One region of the Shewanella psychrotolerans genome, then DNA from elsewhere that is predicted to be linked to it. Evidence: riboswitches for the same ligand, from Rfam matches in the RefSeq annotation. Region 1 holds a riboswitch; the other holds the start of a gene.

Region 1 (9,039 bases):
CTATTTCTAAAAGTGCTGAGAATATCTTGCAACGAATTAATGTTCCAGCAGAAACCTGGCTCAAATTAACGACAGATTTTGGCAAACTCTTTAGAGGGCCAGTTGGTTCAGTGCAAGAGGTTGATGACTATTATACCCACCTAGAAAAACGACGAAGGCACTTTGCAAGTAGTTGCCAGCACCTTCAGTTCAGCTAGCCTTTAGCCGCTCTCCACTTCTGCATTCGGCCTGTTAGTCAGGTCAATTTGTGATGCCTTAAATTCTACTTTTTTATTATCTTTTCACTTATTCAAACCTATTTTCTGCTCCGCTGACTGCCATATCGATGAGTTTTCTCATTTGTCATGCTTATCTGGATAGGCGTAGAAACCACTAGCAAATAGTGGTGCTATGTTATTGATTAACTATGGGTGGCTCGGTCTTTCGTGGCGGTCTTTCGTAGCTTGGTCTTTCGCAAAACCTAATCTGTAAGACGCTGCAAGTAATCGATAGCTCAAAATGTCATAGTTAGAGGTAATAAAAAAGTCGCCCTTGGCGACTTTTTTCTGTTGCGAGTGACACGGGCAATTGGCTAACGCCTACAGGCTCGGCTCTTCGCTGTAATCAACACCGTGGTATTCAAGGCAGGCATCGACTTCGTTGGCAGAGCCTAAGATCACCGCCGCACGCTGGTGGATGTGGGTCGGCGCGATATCCATAATGTTCTCATAGCCCGTCGAGGCTTTACCGCCTGCTTGCTCTACAAGGAACGACATAGGATTGGCCTCATACATCAAACGCAGCTTATATGGCTTCTCAGGGTTCTTGTTGTCGGTAGGGTAGGTAAATAAGCCGCCACGAGAGAGTACACGGTGAACATCGCCCACCATGGCCGCAATCCAGCGCATGTTGAATGATTTTTCGCGAGGGCCAATCTTACCCAGTAGCAGATCGCTAATGTAGGTTTGCATTGGGGCTTCCCAGAAGCGCTGGTTTGACATATTGATGGCAAATTCGCTTGTGTCTTTGCTGATTGACATGGCTTCATCGGTTAGCAGGTATTCATTGGTTTCAGGGTTTAGGGTAAACAGTTGCACCCCTTGGCCTGTGGTTAATGCCAGCATAGTTGAAGGACCATAGAGCACATAACCTGCGGCAACTTGGTTGCGACCTGATTGTAGGAAACTTTGCTCGCTTAATTCACCTGTTGGTGCTGGAAGCACTGAGAAAATCGTGCCTACAAGTGAGTTAATATCGATATTTGATGAGCCATCTAATGGATCGAAGCACACCAAGTAATCGCCATTCTGGCCGACCTCAACGATATCATCTTCCTCTTCAGAGGCTAAACCACGCACAGTGCTGTCGGCTTTTAAGGCATCTTTTAGCATGTCGTTGGTGATGATATCTAACTTTTTCTGGGTTTCACCTTGAACATTTTCTTGCTCGGTAGCACCGAGTACACCCGCTAAAGCACCGCGACGAACGGCGTAGCTAATCGCTTTCGAGGTGTCGGCTAGGGTAAGAATAAGCTGAGATAAGGGGGCTTCTATCCCTTGTGAACTGAGGTTTTGCGCCAGAGTTTGCATGTTATTTCCTATGACATAGAGAGTTAAGCTTACGCTTAAGGTCAGATCCAGATTATATGTTTTAATTATGTTGGTGATTCTACCCCAGTTTTGCTGTTTTTTCAGTGTCAAAGTGGTTGGTTTTTGTTTTTTGCTAGTTTGAGGCACAATGCTCGAGCCTGTATGCTACTCAGGTTTATCGAATTCGTTTTATATCCAGGACATAATAATGACTAAAAAATGGATAAGTTCAGCCCTTATGGCGGTGCCTATGCTTTTATCTCAATCTGTGATCGCTTCTCAAGTTGGTTTAGAACAGCCTGTTGGCGGCAACACTCCTTTAACCATCGAACGGCTTTATGCTTCCCCAGCCCTCGCAGGTACTAGCCCTCGCGGCTTAAAGCTCTCACCCGATGGCAAGTTAGTTACCTATCTTGCCGGGCGCAGTGACGATCAATACTTCTATGACCTATGGCAGATGGAGGTGGCTACGGGGAAGCAGCAAATCTTACTCAATGCCGATCGATTAAAAAGTGCTGAACTCTCGGATGAAGAGAAAGCGAGGCGCGAACGTCAGCGCATCTATGGTGACGGGATAATGGAATATTTTTGGGCTGATGATAGCAAGGCCATTTTAATTCCTGCATCTGGCGCGCTTTATTATTACTCTATTGCCGATGGTAAGGTTGCCGAGCTGCCTACGGGTGAGGGTTTTACTACTGATGCGAGGCTTTCTCCTAAAGGCAATTTTGTCTCTTTTGTTCGCGATCAAAATCTTTATGTTTTAAATCTCAGTACGAAAACCTTAACCGCGCTAACTACCGATGGTGGCGGGGCGATTAAAAATGGTATGGCAGAGTTTGTCGCTCAAGAAGAGATGGACCGCATGACAGGCTACTGGTGGGCACCCGATGAGTCGTCGATTGCCTTTACCCGTATTGACGAGTCGGGTGTCGAGCAGGTGACACGTAACGAAATTTATGCCGATGGTATTAAGCTCACCGAACAGCGTTATCCCTATGCGGGTAAAAATAACGTCACCATCGAGCTTGCTGTGGTGAACATTAATGACAACAAAGTTAAGTGGATCGATATCGGTGAAGACAAAGATATCTATCTGCCGAGAGTAAAATGGCTACCCAATAGCAAGCTGTTATCGTTTCAGTGGCAAAGCCGCGATCAGCAGACGTTAGATCTACGTATTGCTGACTTAAGAGATAATGAGGCGCCAGTTACTGTCATACGAGAACAAAGTGATGCGTGGGTTAATCTCAATAACGATCTGCATTTTTTGAAAAAGCAGCCCGAGTTGATCTGGGCGTCGGAACGTGATGGTTACAACCATCTTTATCTTTTTGATCTACAGGGGCGCTTAATCAGACAGTTGACCCGTGGTGATTGGGCTGTCGACGAAGTGGAGTTTATCGATGAAAAAGCCGGCTGGGTTTATTTTACTGGTCGCAAAGCAAGCATCATCGAAAAGCACTTGTTCAGAGTAGCGTTAAAAGGTGGCAAGGTTGAGCAGGTAAGCGAGCGAAGTGGTATGCATGGCCCGGTATTTGCCGATAATCAAGCCGTGTATCTCGATTATTTTAATAGCCTAGCTCAGCCGCCACAGATCAGTTTGCATGGCGCCAAAGGTGAGCATTTAGCTTGGGTTGAGCAGAATAAAGTCGATCAGGCTCACCCGCTTTATTCCTTCTTCGGTCAATGGCAACTGCCTGAGTTTGGTCAGATAAAAGCCGAAGATGGTCAGGCGTTGCAATATCGTCTATTTAAACCCACCTCCTTTGATGCAACCAAAAAGTACCCCGTTGTGGTGCGTGTGTACGGTGGGCCTCATGCTCAGTTGGTGGTTAACAGCTGGAGCGAGCAAGATTACTTTACTCAGTATCTACTGCAGCAAGGCTTTATCGTGTTTCAGCTCGATAATCGCGGCTCTGCCCATCGTGGTACTCAGTTTGAGCATGTGATCTATAAGCATCTGGGCGAAGCCGAGGTGAACGATCAAAAGGCGGGCGTCGATTTTCTGCGTAGCCTAAATTATGTCGATGGTGACAATATTGCTATCTATGGTCATAGCTATGGTGGTTACATGGCATTGATGAGCCTGTTCAAAGCGCCGACCCACTTTAAAGCGGCAATTTCTGGAGCACCCGTTACTGATTGGTCACTGTATGACACTCATTACACCGAACGTTATCTTTCACACCCCGACAGCAATGCCAAAGGTTATGAAGCCAGCAGCGTATTACCTTATGTGAAAGATTATCAATCTGGTCTGTTGATGTATCACGGCATGGCTGATGATAACGTGTTGTTTGAAAACAGTACTCGCGTCTACAAGGCGCTTCAAGATGAAGGTAAGCTGTTCCAAATGATCGATTACCCAGGCTCTAAGCACTCCATGCGCGGCGAGAAGGTGAGAACTCATCTTTATCGTTCATTGGCTGACTTCTTGGATAAGCAGTTGAAACACTAGGCTATCGCGCTTAGTCTTAGCCAAAAATAAAGCCCTGTTGCTTGGGATAATAAGCGGCAGGGCTTTTTGTTATCGGAAAAAAATGAGTGTTTATTAACGGTTGACTCCCGCAGATTGTATCAAGTCCATATATGGATTTGATGCAATCCCTATCTAAAAGCTCGTTTGACAATCTTATTCTTTAGTTCATAGGCATATGGCAGTCGCCAAGCTCACCGTGGAGCAGAGGTATCAGCATATTCCCTGCCGGACAGGCAATTCAAAACATAAAAAAACCACGGTTTGTAGACCGTGGTTTTTAATCAAATCACATTTGCGCTAGCTGGATGTGATTTATGCTTCTTCTAAGTTACCGCAGAAACGATAGCCTTCACCGTGAATGGTCGCGATGATTTCTGGCGTATCTGGTAAGCTTTCAAAATGCTTACGGATACGACGGATAGTCACATCTACAGTACGATCATGTGGCTTAAGCTCACGACCTGTCATTTTCATTAATAAATCTGCACGAGTCAGAATTTTACCTGGATTTTCAACGAAGTGCAGCATTGCGCGGAATTCACTACGTGGTAACTTGTATGACTCGCCTTGTGGGCTCACCAATGAGCGGCTGTTGATCTCTAAGCTCCAACCATTGAAGCGGTAGTATTCAACAGAGCTTTTCTCTTCTGTTTCTGCGCCAGTGCTATTTACACGAGTTAGCAGGTTACGAGCTCGGATAGTTAATTCTCGAGGATTGAACGGCTTAGTGATGTAATCATCGGCACCAATTTCAAGCCCTAGAATCTTATCAACTTCGTTATCACGGCCCGTTAGGAAGATTAGACCGATATTATTGATTTCACGGAGTTCGCGAGCTAATAAAAGACCATTCTTGCCTGGAAGGTTGATATCCATAACAACTAGATTGATTTTATTTTCCTGCATTGCTTTATGCATTTCTGCGCCATCATTGGCTTCAGTTACCACATATCCTTCAGCCTCGAAAATACTTCTTAGCGTGTTCCGGGTAACGGCTTCATCTTCAACGATCAGAATGTGCGGGTTTTGCATATTTATTTACCTAATATTTGTTTAAATCTGTTCTAACCATGAGCGCCTGATGGTGCTGTGGCCTATCTTGTCTTGCTGACCATTACTGATTCACGTAGGTGTTTCCATAAAACTGGCCTGAAACAGCAACACACTTCATGATTAGTAAAGTATGCGTATCTTGATAACAAGCTACGCGAATTGTATTCACTTCGATTAACTGTAGTAGGAAATAGTTCCTTTAACTATCAACTATTTTCAAGTTTAAATGTTAAAACAGCCTAAGCTTACATTTTATACAGGAAACTGACTAACTTTGTGCTACTGCCTCAGGAGCAAGATGTAACAAAAAGTATTTCATCGTTAGATGAGTGGAAGTGAATCAAGCTGCTATTGTACTCGTTTTAGTCATTTGTTAACAAATGAAATGTTAACAAATTTGCTTTGAGATTTGATCTGTGTCACTAAAAATTCTCTATGTCATTGTTATTTAGTGAATTAATAAAAATTAATAAAGTGATGTATATCACAGGTATAGTAAGTGGGCGCTATTTTGCTATAATTTCCAGAGTCTAATTTAGGAATGATTTAGTGATGAGTACCGAGATTGATCATTTTTGGCACTGTTATCAGCAAACACAATTTCTATTAACCCAAACATTTTCTCCCTTATTATCCTTCGCAATAATTACTGCTCATAATCCGAGAGGTGAAATACTCTTCCCCTCACAGAATCGTTTGTTAGATAAGCAGCTTCAGCGGCATATATTGAAGCTACAATATCCCTACCGATCTGTGGTTGGCTGTTCATCAGACAAGAGCCATATGGAAAAAAGCTGGGCGATAACTATGGATAAAATAGATGCGGTCGCCTTAGGTCGGGTGTTTAATCAAAACGCTATCTATTATATAGAGCAAGATCAGCTGCAACTGGTTCCTTGTTTAGTTAACTATGACGAACTGTCCTTAGGGTGTTTTTCGTCGCGGGTGAGTTTAGTCAGCGGTTTGCCAGATATTTATCCTTAAAGGCTTAGCTGTTTACAATGTTGACAGGATTTGCAGAGTTGAACGAGAAACTTATTCAAATAGAATAAAAATCGTTGACTTGTTAGAGATATGTTTGCTAATTTTCGTCCATCTTAATCTTTATTGATTGAGATACAGAAGAGGAGCGTTAACTAGGTAGTAAGCTTGAAGAGTCCAAACTCTGATGACGGTTTATGAGGGAGATTAACGCCGAGATAAGCATCTGTTTGGTTCATCTGCTTATCGGTCGTCAGGGCTGAATCCCGTCGATTGTCACCTGTTTTGGTGGAGAGCTTCTGGTGGTGATCGCTGTTTCCCGTCTTGGGGTGCGTAATCTTTGCACCAGGCTCTTCGAACGAAGTTAGTTCGGAGCGTAATCATGTTAACTATTCAAGTTTTAATGCCTGTCTCAATTAATCAAGTTGAGGTGAGCTAATGTCTATTGTTGTTGCAAAATTCGGTGGCACTTCAGTCGCTGATTATCAGTCTATGAGTCGTTGTGCTGATATTATTCTTGCCAGTTCCGATACGCGTGTCGTTGTTGTCAGTGCCTCCAGTGGTGTAACTAACCTACTGGTTGAACTTACTCAAGAGCAACTCGAGGACTGTCGACGTCAGCAACTGTTGAAAGAGATTGCATCGATTCAATATAAAATCCTCGATGAGTTAGGTCGTCCGAGTGATGTTGCTGCTCGATTAGATACTGTGCTTAGCCGAATTGCGGTGTTAAGTGAGTCTCTTAGCCTAGAGCGTAATAAGGCGACGATGGATGAGCTGTTGTCTCAAGGTGAGCAGTGTTCATCAGCCCTTTTTGCTGCCGTAATGCGTGAGAAAGGTGAGTCTGCATCCTCTTTTGATGTTCGCCAAGTAATGCGTACCGACAGCCATTTTGGTCGTGCAGAACCTCAAATAGAACAGATAGCTAGCTTATGTTCTGAACATTTAGCGCCATTGTTAGCTAGTCAGCGTATTGTTACCCAAGGCTTTATCGGTGCTGATGAGCTGGGAGCAACGACAACATTAGGGCGGGGCGGTAGCGACTATTCTGCAGCTTTACTTGCCGAGGCGCTTAAGGCATCGGCGGTAGAAATTTGGACCGATGTCGCAGGTATCTATACGACCGATCCTCGTTTGGCTCCGAATGCAAAACCCATTGCCGAGATCAGCTTTAATGAGGCGGCAGAGATGGCAACCTTTGGTGCTAAAGTGTTACACCCTGCGACAATCTTGCCTGCGGTAAGACAAAGAATTCAAGTTTTTGTGGGGTCGAGTAAAGAGCCTGAGCTCGGAGGAACCTGGATCCGTCATCAGGTGAGTGATGAACCTATTTATCGCGCGGTTGCCGTGCGCCGAGATCAAACATTACTCAATCTTCATAGTTTACAGATGCTACATGCCCAAGGCTTTTTAGCGGAAACCTTTGCTACTTTGGCTAGGCATAAAATTAGTGTCGACTTGATCACCACTTCCGAAGTGAATGTGTCGCTCACATTAGATAAAACCGGCTCAGATTCGGCTGGCAATAGCTTGCTCAGCGAGGCGTTGTTGCAGGAGTTATCTCAGCACTGCCGCGTTCGTGTTGAGGATGAATTGGCCTTAGTTGCTATTGTTGGCAATAAAATCGCTTCCACACCAGGGGTCTGCCGACGGGTATTTGAAGTACTAGAACCCCATAACGTGCGCATGATCTGTCAAGGTGCTAGTCCACATAATTTGTGTGTTTTGGTAGCAGAATCTGAAGCGGCACAAGTTGTTCGTTCGCTACATGAAAATTTGTTTGAAGGTGCGTAATGAAACCGAATCGAACCATGCTTAAAATTGGTGAATTGGCGACAGGGCAAGATTTAGAACTGCCTATTTTTCAGTTTAAGCCTGATTCGATATCGGGACCTAGTGTCTATATTCAAGCGAATGTACATGGCGCTGAGGTACAGGGCAATGCGGTTATCTATCAGCTTATGCGCTTACTGGAAGATAGCGACGTGCGGGGCCGCATAACCTTGGTGCCTTTGGCTAACCCCTTAGGCATTAATCAAAAAAGTGGTGAGTTTACCTTAGGGCGTTTCGACCCTATTACAGGCGTTAATTGGAACCGAGAGTATTTAGATCATAATATCGATGTGGCGACTTGGTATGAACAGCATGCTCATTTAGATGATGAGGCGTTAGTTATGCACTATCGTACTTTATTGATTGAGCGTTGCCATTCGAGGTTAGTTAGTGATTGGGGGGTGACCACGGGTCACCATCAAGCAGTGAATTTACAGCTGATGGGTCATGGTGCAGATATTGTTCTAGATCTACATACCGGACCTAAGTCCTGTAAGCACCTCTATTGCCCCGAATACGATGCCGAAGCGGCGAAGCTGTTTTCAATTCCTTACACTTTATTTATTCCTAATGATTTTGGTGGTGCAATGGATGAGTCGATATTTTGTCCATGGTGGCAACTTAGTGAGCATCTTAAGACGCAAGGCAGAAAGTTTGCCGTGCCAGTCTCTGCATTTACCTTGGAACTCGGTTCACAGGAACATATCGATCTAGAAGATGCTTTGGTCGATGCCCAGGGGATTATGGCGTATTTGAGTCATCGTGGCGTTATAGGTGAGCGTGTTGAACCCGCTAATATGCAAAGGTTTGGCTGTTACTTAAAGGACTATAAAAAATATCATGCTCCCATCGGTGGCATGGTTGAGTACTTGGCTAAAGTGGGTCAAACATTAGAGGCTGGTCAACCGCTTGCCAACATTTTACGGTTAGATCATTACGGCTCAGAACAGGTACTCACCCCACTATCTTTACCTCAAGATTGTGTTCCTATTTTACATTTTGCGTCAGCATCTGTTTATCAAGGGACCGAGTTGTATAAAGTGATGACCAATGTTTTTGAGGTTTAAAACCAAGTCTAACTATTTGTAATTTATGTGAGTATCGCTTTACCTCCGCTTCATG
Region 2 (9,039 bases), 580 kb from region 1:
GCTAGCGCGGTTTGTTTGCTGAGTCCGGCATTAATAGCCTGTTTTAACCTAGGCCAAAAAGCGTCAGATTTTATTCCATGCATTGTTAAAGCAAAGGGGATTTTGGCGATTTCTAATGCATAAGGATTGGTTGGCGCACGTTCCCAGTGACGAAGTTCCGCTAAAGTGATATTACGTTCTTCGCCATCATCTTTGACATTGGGCGCAGCAGGAAAGTTAAGTGGTAAAATAATACTAAAACCTGACGCTCTAACTTCATCGATTCGAGCATATTCTCTTCCGTTACCTAATAGACTTCCTGATAGCTGATTTTCTTTCAGCAAGCTTGCAGCCCTTAAAAGGCTATTTAAATCTTTGGTTTCAAAAAGCGTTGATTCTTGTTCAATATTCTCCAAACGTTCAAGGGCGATATTAAACTCAATATTATCGACCGATGTCTTATCCAAGGATTTATCAATGTTGGCGTTATACCATTTGGCATCGGCGAGTGTTTGACGTATTAGCGCCATACTTCCCATAAGGGAGCTGGGATAATCTTGAATAGAACTGCCTTTATCGAACGCTAATAGATGATTTGATTTCGCGCGATAAATGATATCGTTGGCCTTTAATGGTGCTAGAGAAACCGTGGCGGCTCGTCCTCTAAATATTCCATCTAACATTCCTGTCTGCACACTAGTAAAACCATTGGTTAACCATGTTTTTGCCGAGTCTTCATTGGGGTAAACATAGTTAAACCACTCTTTTTCAGCATGAATTGCGCCATTTTCAGCGTTACCGCCCATGCGCTTAATTTCATATATTGGCGGAGCGACCTTTGGTTGATCATATTTAAATTCAATTGCATAGTCTGTGTAGGGATCAATAAAGCCTGGGTAAATCACCTTGCCTGTCATATCAATAACATAGGCATCGTCAGGTATTTGCTCATTAGTAATAATTGATTTTATTTTGCTATTTTCAATTAACAGCGTAGCTTGCTTAAGGATGTCCCCTGGTTCAACCATTAATGTCGCATTGGTTAAGGCTGTAATTTTGGGGGTATTATCAGTAAGTTGTGAGTTTGCTTCGGCGCTGAAGATGACCAGTGTTGCCATAGCAATACAAGCGGTTGCCGATTTAGAATGAATACACATAGGTTTGTTGATTTTGAGCTGAACTATTGGGATTGCTCAAGATTATCCTAATTTGTGAACAATTGCCAAGCGATGTAACTGGTATTGGTGGTAATGTGTTGCAGGTCTTATTGTTGCGGTTAACTTGCTGTGTTAATCCTAAAAAAAGCCAACTAAAAAAGTTGGCTTCATCAATATTCGTTAGGAAAGCTATTTAGCTTGCACTCATTTTATCTAAAGCATTTTAGATGAGAAATTCTTCTAGGCTACGGCCTTTATCTAATTCATTTTTAAATACTGTTGGAGTGCGACCTTGACCTGTCCAAGTGATGGTTTCTCCATCAACTTCAATTTTATATTTAGGTGGGCGAGGTGCGCGCTTTTTCTTTGGTACAGATTTAGTTGCAACAACACCTAAATCATCAACTGATAAACCAACGGCTTCCATTTGTTGGCGGATCTCTTCAATTTTTGCGTTACGTTCTGCCATTGCCGCATTTTCTTCTTCGGCTTGCTTAACTTTTTCAGTGATAATTTTTTCAAGTTTGACTGCTAACTCTTTTAAGTCATCAACTGATAACTCTTTAACCGCAGCTTTAAAACGACGACCATGGGTCAGAATATCTAGAAATTCGCTCATTTTAATAATTTCCTAGTGAGAATATATAGTAAATATGAATACGCGATTAATAATAGAAACTAATAACTTCTTTATCAAATGAATTAAATAATTATTTCGATATATGATGTAATTTTATATTTTCAAATAACAAATAGGTTGCATTCTCGTCACTAGATAAAGCCTAATTTTGTTACTTTTAGATTCTAAGATAACTTCCGCTCACTTGTTGTTGACGTTAACGTAAACAGAACGTAAAGTGGCACTAGTTTGTGATAGTTTTGCTATGCACTATTTTTATCCAGAATAAAGACGTAAGAAGGAAGCCTTATGAAAGTATTGGTGCCAGTTAAACGCGTCGTCGATGCAAATGTGAAGGTCAGGGTAAATGCTGACAATACTAGCGTCGATACCGCAAATCTTAAGATGGCGATAAATCCATTTTGTGAGATTGCTGTAGAAGAAGCGGTACGTTTGAAAGAAGCAGGTATTGTTACTGAGATAGTAGTGGCAACTATCGGCCCAAAAGCCTCCCAAGAACAATTGCGTACAGCAATGGCATTAGGTGCTGACCGTGGTATTCATGTGGAAACCGATGAAGAGCTCGCGCCGCTTTCTATTGCAAAGATCCTTAATGCGATTCAAGCCAACGAGCAGGCTCAGCTAATCATGCTGGGTAAGCAATCTATCGATGGTGATAACAATCAGACGGGTCAAATGTTGGCAGCGATTGCCGGTATGCCTCAAGCAACGTTTGCTTCTGAAGTGAAGGTCGAAGGCGATACCGTATTAGTGACTCGTGAAATTGATGGCGGTTTGCAAACCTTAAAGGTACCACTACCTGCGATTATTACGACCGATCTGCGTTTGAACGAACCTCGATATGCAAAATTACCTAACATCATGAAAGCGAAACGTAAGCCACTTGATACCGTGACTATCGATAGCCTAGGCGTGACACTTAAGCAGCACCAAAATGTGCTTAAAGTTACTCCGCCAGCTCAGCGTGAGGCTGGCGTGATGGTGGCTTCTGTTGAGGAGCTGGTTGAAAAGCTAAAAAATGAAGCGAAGGTGATCTAATGGCTATTCTAGTAATTGCAGAACATGATAATGCGAGTCTAAAGCTAGATACCGCAAAAGTGGTCGCTTGCGGTCAAGCGATTGGTGGTGATGTTGATCTATTAGTTGCTGGCGAAAACTGCGCGGCGGCAGTCGAAGCGGCTAAACAACTTAGTGGTGTACGAACTGTATTGGTTGCCGACAATGCGGCTTACGCTAATGGCATTGCGGAAAACCTGGGAGCCTTAGTGGTGTCTATCGCCAGTGATTACCAACATATCTTGGCGCCAGCTTCTAGCTTGGGTAAAGATGTGATGCCTCGCGTTGCAGCGCTGCTTGATGTTGCTCAGTTATCAGAAGTGGTTGAAGTCGTTAGCGAAGATACCTTCGTTCGCCCAATTTATGCTGGTAGCGCAATGGCAACGGTACAGAGTTTAGATCCTATAAAAGTGATGACAGTGCGTTGCAGTGCATTTGACTCTGTCGCCAATGATGGTGCGGCAGGTGTGCAAAACATCGATGGCGTGTTTACCAGTAATGTTGAGTTTGTATCGCAAACCTTGACTGAATCTGAGCGCCCAGACTTAGGTGCCGCTTCTGTTGTTGTTTCTGGTGGCCGTGCGTTAGGCAGTGCTGACAATTTTGCGATCCTTGAGCAGCTAGCCGACAAATTGGGCGGTGCTTTGGGTGCATCTCGCGCAGCAGTTGACGCGGGCTACGTGCCAAATGATTTGCAGGTGGGTCAAACTGGTAAGATTGTTGCCCCAGATCTGTATATTGCCGTTGGTATTTCGGGTGCAATTCAACACTTGGCGGGTATGAAAGACTCTAAAGTTATCGTGGCAATTAACAAAGATCCAGAAGCCCCGATCTTTCAAGTTGCGGATTATGGCTTAGAGGCTGATCTGTTTGAAGCCGTACCTAAGTTACTTGAACTTCTTTAGTAAAATGTAAACAGTTGGTGAGCACTTTGGTGTTTGCTTGAAACTTAGTGTGACGTGGGTCACATCGAGCGGCTTTGAGGTAGCATCCTTTAAGCCGCTTGTGTTTTTATGTGCGTCACGTTAACCGATAGTGAAATTGGTTGACGTCCTGAGACGTAGAGGTGCATTACATATAAGTAGTGTTCATTAGGGTGATGCCGATAAGTGAACATGAAAGGATTTGATGCCGAAGTGGTAAAGTTCATCAAGACTTGCTGCTGGGGCTGTTATCGAATAGAGGCAGCACTGCCATAGTGCTTTTTATCTGGAAGATAAAAAGAATGTATACTGACGCATGGTATCACTATGGAGCGCTACTGATAGGACAGGTGTAATATCTATGACTATATCCCACCAGTTCAGTTGCCCTCCATTCGTATTTTAACGAAGACGATATAAAATAATGACAACTTTGAGTTACGCCGATTCGGCGCTTTCTTTGCTACCTCCTGTGGTGGCAATTCTGCTGGCGATTTTTACTCGCCGAGTATTACTGTCTTTAGGGGTCGGGATCCTATTAGGCGCAATCTTTATTACCGATTATTCAATCACGGGGACTGGCCAGTATCTGGGTCAGAAGGTGGTTGGATTGTTCTGGGATGATGGCGCTTTAAATAGTTGGAACGTCTATCTGTTAGGCTTCCTTATTTTACTTGGAATGATCACTGCGCTTATTACCGTTAGCGGTGCAGCCAAAGCCTTTGCCGATTGGGCGCGTCAGCATATTCGCAATAAGCGAGATGCAAAACTGCTGACGATGTTTTTAGGCTGTGTGGTGTTTATCGATGACTATTTTAATAGCCTAGTGGTGGGGAGTGTCGCGCGCCCTCTGACCGATAGGTATTATATCTCTCGTAGTAAGTTAGCTTATTTACTGGATTCAACCGCCGCGCCTATCTGTGTTATCTCACCGGTTTCGAGTTGGGGCGCATATATTATTGCCCTGATCGGCGGTATCTTAACGACTCACGGCTTTACAGATACGGGTCATTTGAGTGTGTTTATTCAGATGATCCCCATGAACTTCTACGCCATTTTTGCCTTACTCTTACTGCTTTGTGTTGCGTTTATGGGACTGGATGTGGGCCCTATGCGTCAGCATGAACTTAATGCACAAAAAGGTAATCTGTATGATGAGTCAAAAGGCTTACCTCCTGGGGCGAATAGCGATCTGCCTGAAGCCGATTCGGGTAGAATAATAGGCCTATTTTTGCCTATTACTGTGTTGGTGTTTGCCACCATCTATTTCATGATTAGCAGTGGTGCCGATGCGCTGGCCGCCGACAGTCTGCCCTTTAGTGTGATTGGGGCGTTTGAGAAAACCGATGTCGCATCGTCACTTTTCTTTGGTGCGGTTATCGGGCTAGCATCGACGTTAGTTTTGGTGATAAGCCAAGGCTTAGATAAGGCTCTGGTCTTAAAAGGTATTGTTGCGGGTGCGCGTTCAATGTTACCTGCTATTTATATTTTATTGTTTGCCTGGACCATTGCTGGCGTAATTGGTCAGATGGAAACGGGTAAATATATGGCGAGCCTAGCAACGGGTAATATTCCATTTGCATTATTACCTGCGGTGTTATTCGTGTTAGCGGGATTAACCGCGTTTTCTACAGGCACCAGTTGGGGCACCTTTGGTATTATGTTACCGATCGCGGCAGACATGGCAATGGGCACTCATACCAATATGATGCTACCTATGCTCGCGGCTGTATTAGCCGGTGCGGTATTTGGTGATCATTGTTCACCCATATCGGATACCACCATTTTGTCTTCAACAGGGGCTAACTGTCACCACATTGACCATGTATTGACTCAGTTACCTTATGCACTGATTGTTGCAGGTATAAGTTTAGGTGGTTATACCGTGCTTGGGTTTACCGAATCACTTGCCGCTGGCTTAGCGACTTGTAGCGTACTGTTTGTGATTAGTATTTTTATATTGCGCCACAAGGCAAACCAACCGGTTAGCTAATATCTTTATACTAATTGGTATTAGATAATAAAAATGCCGCTAAGTTAGCGGCATTTTTTGTTGCTTCACAAGCACAAGCTTCGTTTAGTTTAATCCGCGACGTTTAAGCAGCGCATCAGTGGTTGGTTCTTGGCCACGAAAAGCCTTGTAAGCTTCCATCGGCGGGACGCTGTTACCCACTTCACGTATTGTCTTGCGATACTTCATACCGATCTCGCGGTTTAGACCACCCTGTGTTTGCACATAGGCAAAGGCGTCTGCCGCCAGGATCTCACTCCACATATAAGCGTAGTAACTGGCCGAATAGCCGCCTGGGAAGGCGTGGGCAAAGTAGGTCGACTTATAGCGTGGTGGTACGGCGGCGATATTAATGCCGTGCTTTTCCAGCGCCTTAGCTTCGAAATCTGCCACATCCTGTAGCGGTGTATCGGCGCTCAGTGAGTGCCATTCAAGGTCAACCAGCGCTGCGGCCATATATTCCAAGGTATCGAAGCCCTGGTTGAAGCTACGTGATTTGAGCAGCTTCTGCAGCAGTGCTTCAGGGATCACTTCACCGGTTTGATAATGCTTAGCATAGTTGGCCAGTACGTCAGGGTGCGCAGCCCAGTCCTCTTCGAAGGTCGACGGGAACTCAACAAAGTCACGAGATACAGCGGTACCTGCCAGGCTAGGGTAGGTCACCTTAGAGAACATGCCATGGGTACCGTGACCCATCTCATGGAACATGGTGGTGACTTCATCGTAGCTGACGAAGGTGGGCTCACCCTCAGGGGCCTTCTTGATGTTCATCACGTTGACCACTACTGGCTTTTGGTTCAGCAATTTAGATTGAGTGACGAAAGAACTCATCCAGGCACCGCCGCGCTTGCCTTCACGGGCAAAGTAGTCGGCGTAGAAAATCGCCATTGAAGTGCCGTCGGCGTCAAACATCTCGTAGGCCTTCACATCTTCATGGTAGACAGGCAGATCTGGACGTGGCTTAAGCGTGACGCCATAGAGACGTTCTAGGGTAAAGAAGACGCCATCTTTAAGTACGCGCTCAAATTCGAAGTAAGGCTTGATGGCGGCGGCGTCTAGATCGAACTTTTCTTTACGCACTTTCTCGGCATAAAAAGCCCAGTCCCATGGCGCTAGTGTGAAGTCACCACCGGTTTTGTTGATCATCGCCTGAATATCATCGGCTTCTTTTTGGGTGTTAGCCACAACCGCTGGCACCATAGAACCAAACATCTGATAAACGGCTTCAGGCGTCTTTGCCATCTGCGGCGTTAGGCGGTAGTCGGCCCAGCTGTCATAGCCCAGTAGTTTAGCTCGTTCTGCGCGCAGTTGTGCCAGACGAGAAACCAATGAAGCCGTTTCGTTTTCACCACTCATGCCACGGGTGGCAGAAGCTTGCCATACCTTTTGACGCAGTTCGCGATTTTCCAGTTTGGCCAGTACAGGCTGACGTGTGGTGTTGGTGATGTTGAGCAGGTACTTGCCTTCATGGCCTGCAGCCTTGGCATCGGCCTTGGCTGCGCGAATATCACTGTCTGACAATCCTTTTAGCTCATCGACATTGTCGACCACAACGGCGATCTCTTTGGTGAGTCTCAATAGGCGCTGGCTAAACTCGTTAGTGAGTTTAGATTGCTCTTCGTTTAATACGCGGATTTGCGCTTTTTGATCTTCGGTTAGCTTGGCGCCCGCCATGACGAAACGTTGATGATAGACCTCAATGAGGCGAACCTCTTCGTTAGTCAGTCCTAGGCTGTCCCTCTGCTGGTACAGACTGTCGATACGTGAGAACAGCTTGCCATTGAGGTGGATGTTGTCTGAGTGCGCCGCCATTTTTGGCGCCATTTCGCCTTGGATCTTGCGCAGGGCTGCATTGCTGTTAGAGCCTGTTAGGTTGTAGAACACCTGAGAGGCGCGTGTGAGCATTTCGCCGCTGGTTTCCATTGCCACTATGGTGTTAGCAAACGTTGGAGCATCCTGGTTGTTGGCGATCGCGAGAACCTGTTGGTAGTGCTCTTTGATGCCTTGTTCTAATGCGGGCTGAAAATGTTCATCTTTGATGATGTTAAAATTAGGCGCTTGATATTGCAGTGAGCTTGCGATAAACAGCGGATTTGCAGCAATTGGATCTACTGACATTTGTTGTGTGTTTTCGCCTTTGGGTGTCGTCGATTGGCACCCTGTTAACAGTAGGGTTGTGGATAGTGTACCAGCAACGGCCAGTGCGATAAGGTTTAATTTCATGTTACAACAACTTCCTTCTTTTGATGTTTGTTATTTTTTATCGTAAACAAGTTAGCAGATAGGTTAGCAGACACGTTAGGTGTCACTTTATCTTTTGTGACTTAAATCAGGCTGAAATTAGTTAATATTCTGAGGAAAGAACAGTTGTACTCTAACTTTTAAGGTTATCTTAAATCAATTTTATTAGCGATTTTAATGGTAGGTTAAGCTTGAAAGTAAAAGGCTAAGTCGGGTATACCAATTCGTGATCGCTCAGCGAGAATTTAGCGCTTATGAGGCAACGAGTGAAGAGCACTGTTGAATTAGGGTCAAACTTCCTACACTGGTAGGCTTAATGTTGTGACAACACGGCTAACTTAGCTTGGTAGAGTCTTTCAAGTTCAGGTTGATGTACCTTTTCCAATGCTAGCGTAAGGGCTTCTTTAGTTTGATGTTGGTCACCGAGTAAGTACAGTGTTTTTGCTTTACCTGCATAACCTTGAGGTATGTATGGGCAAGCTCGATCGCTTTATTGTAATATTTTAAGGCTCGGCGATAACCTTTGTTTTCGTAATGCTCATTTCCTAATGTGACCCAGCGAAATGGACTGGGATCTTTTGCATTATCGATGCGGTTGTGCAGCAGATCGGCTCCTATGTATCGGTCATTTCTAGTCAATAACACCTGATAGTTAAAAAGTAAGTTTAGATTATTGGGCTTTACCGATAGGCCATAAAGATAGATTGATTCTGCTTGAGCATCTTGCTCTAAATGCCTAAAGATAACCGCTAACAAGTTAATTAGCTTTAGTTTACTATCTCAATTTTTTGTGCCTTACATCCTTTCTCTATCAATAGACATAGGGAGTTTTAAGCCTGTCTAAACTTCAAATTCGACGGGTCTTTTTGATCGGTTACTCAAAATTGACTAAATTCGGTCTCACTGGGGATTCATGGCATTTTTGACGCTGCTAAATGGACAAAGATAATGTTAGAATTTATTGAGAAAAATAATCAAAGGAATATTGACCTTGGCGCAGCTCTATTTTTATTATTCGGCGATGAATGCAGG

Evidence for each region. Region 1 has a riboswitch for lysine ahead of lysC (lysine-sensitive aspartokinase 3). Riboswitches for the same ligand answer to the same signal wherever they lie in the genome.
Region 2: linked by a shared signal. The riboswitch ahead of K0I62_RS06290 (Na+/H+ antiporter NhaC family protein) and the one ahead of lysC (lysine-sensitive aspartokinase 3) in region 1 are both predicted to bind lysine.

The regions. Positions count from the first base shown of each region.
Region 1 covers NZ_CP080419.1:816,770-825,808, forward strand. Annotated here, with positions in the region: gene K0I62_RS03610 (transposase) at 1-197, shown strand, start outside; gene K0I62_RS03615 (class 1 fructose-bisphosphatase) at 579-1,568, opposite strand; gene K0I62_RS03620 (S9 family peptidase) at 1,777-4,029, shown strand; gene arcA (two-component system response regulator ArcA) at 4,363-5,082, opposite strand; gene K0I62_RS03630 (DUF3293 domain-containing protein) at 5,656-6,087, shown strand; lysine riboswitch at 6,218-6,391, shown strand; gene lysC (lysine-sensitive aspartokinase 3) at 6,523-7,878, shown strand; gene K0I62_RS03640 (succinylglutamate desuccinylase/aspartoacylase family protein) at 7,878-8,984, shown strand.
Region 2 covers NZ_CP080419.1:1,399,043-1,408,081, forward strand. Annotated here, with positions in the region: gene K0I62_RS06270 (amidohydrolase family protein) at 1-1,136, opposite strand, end outside; gene K0I62_RS06275 (H-NS histone family protein) at 1,360-1,755, opposite strand; gene K0I62_RS06280 (electron transfer flavoprotein subunit beta/FixA family protein) at 2,065-2,814, shown strand; gene K0I62_RS06285 (electron transfer flavoprotein subunit alpha/FixB family protein) at 2,814-3,737, shown strand; lysine riboswitch at 3,886-4,101, shown strand; gene K0I62_RS06290 (Na+/H+ antiporter NhaC family protein) at 4,180-5,748, shown strand; gene K0I62_RS06295 (M3 family metallopeptidase) at 5,833-7,989, opposite strand; gene K0I62_RS06300 (tetratricopeptide repeat protein) at 8,395-8,763, opposite strand; gene K0I62_RS06305 (thymidine kinase) at 8,999-9,039, shown strand, end outside.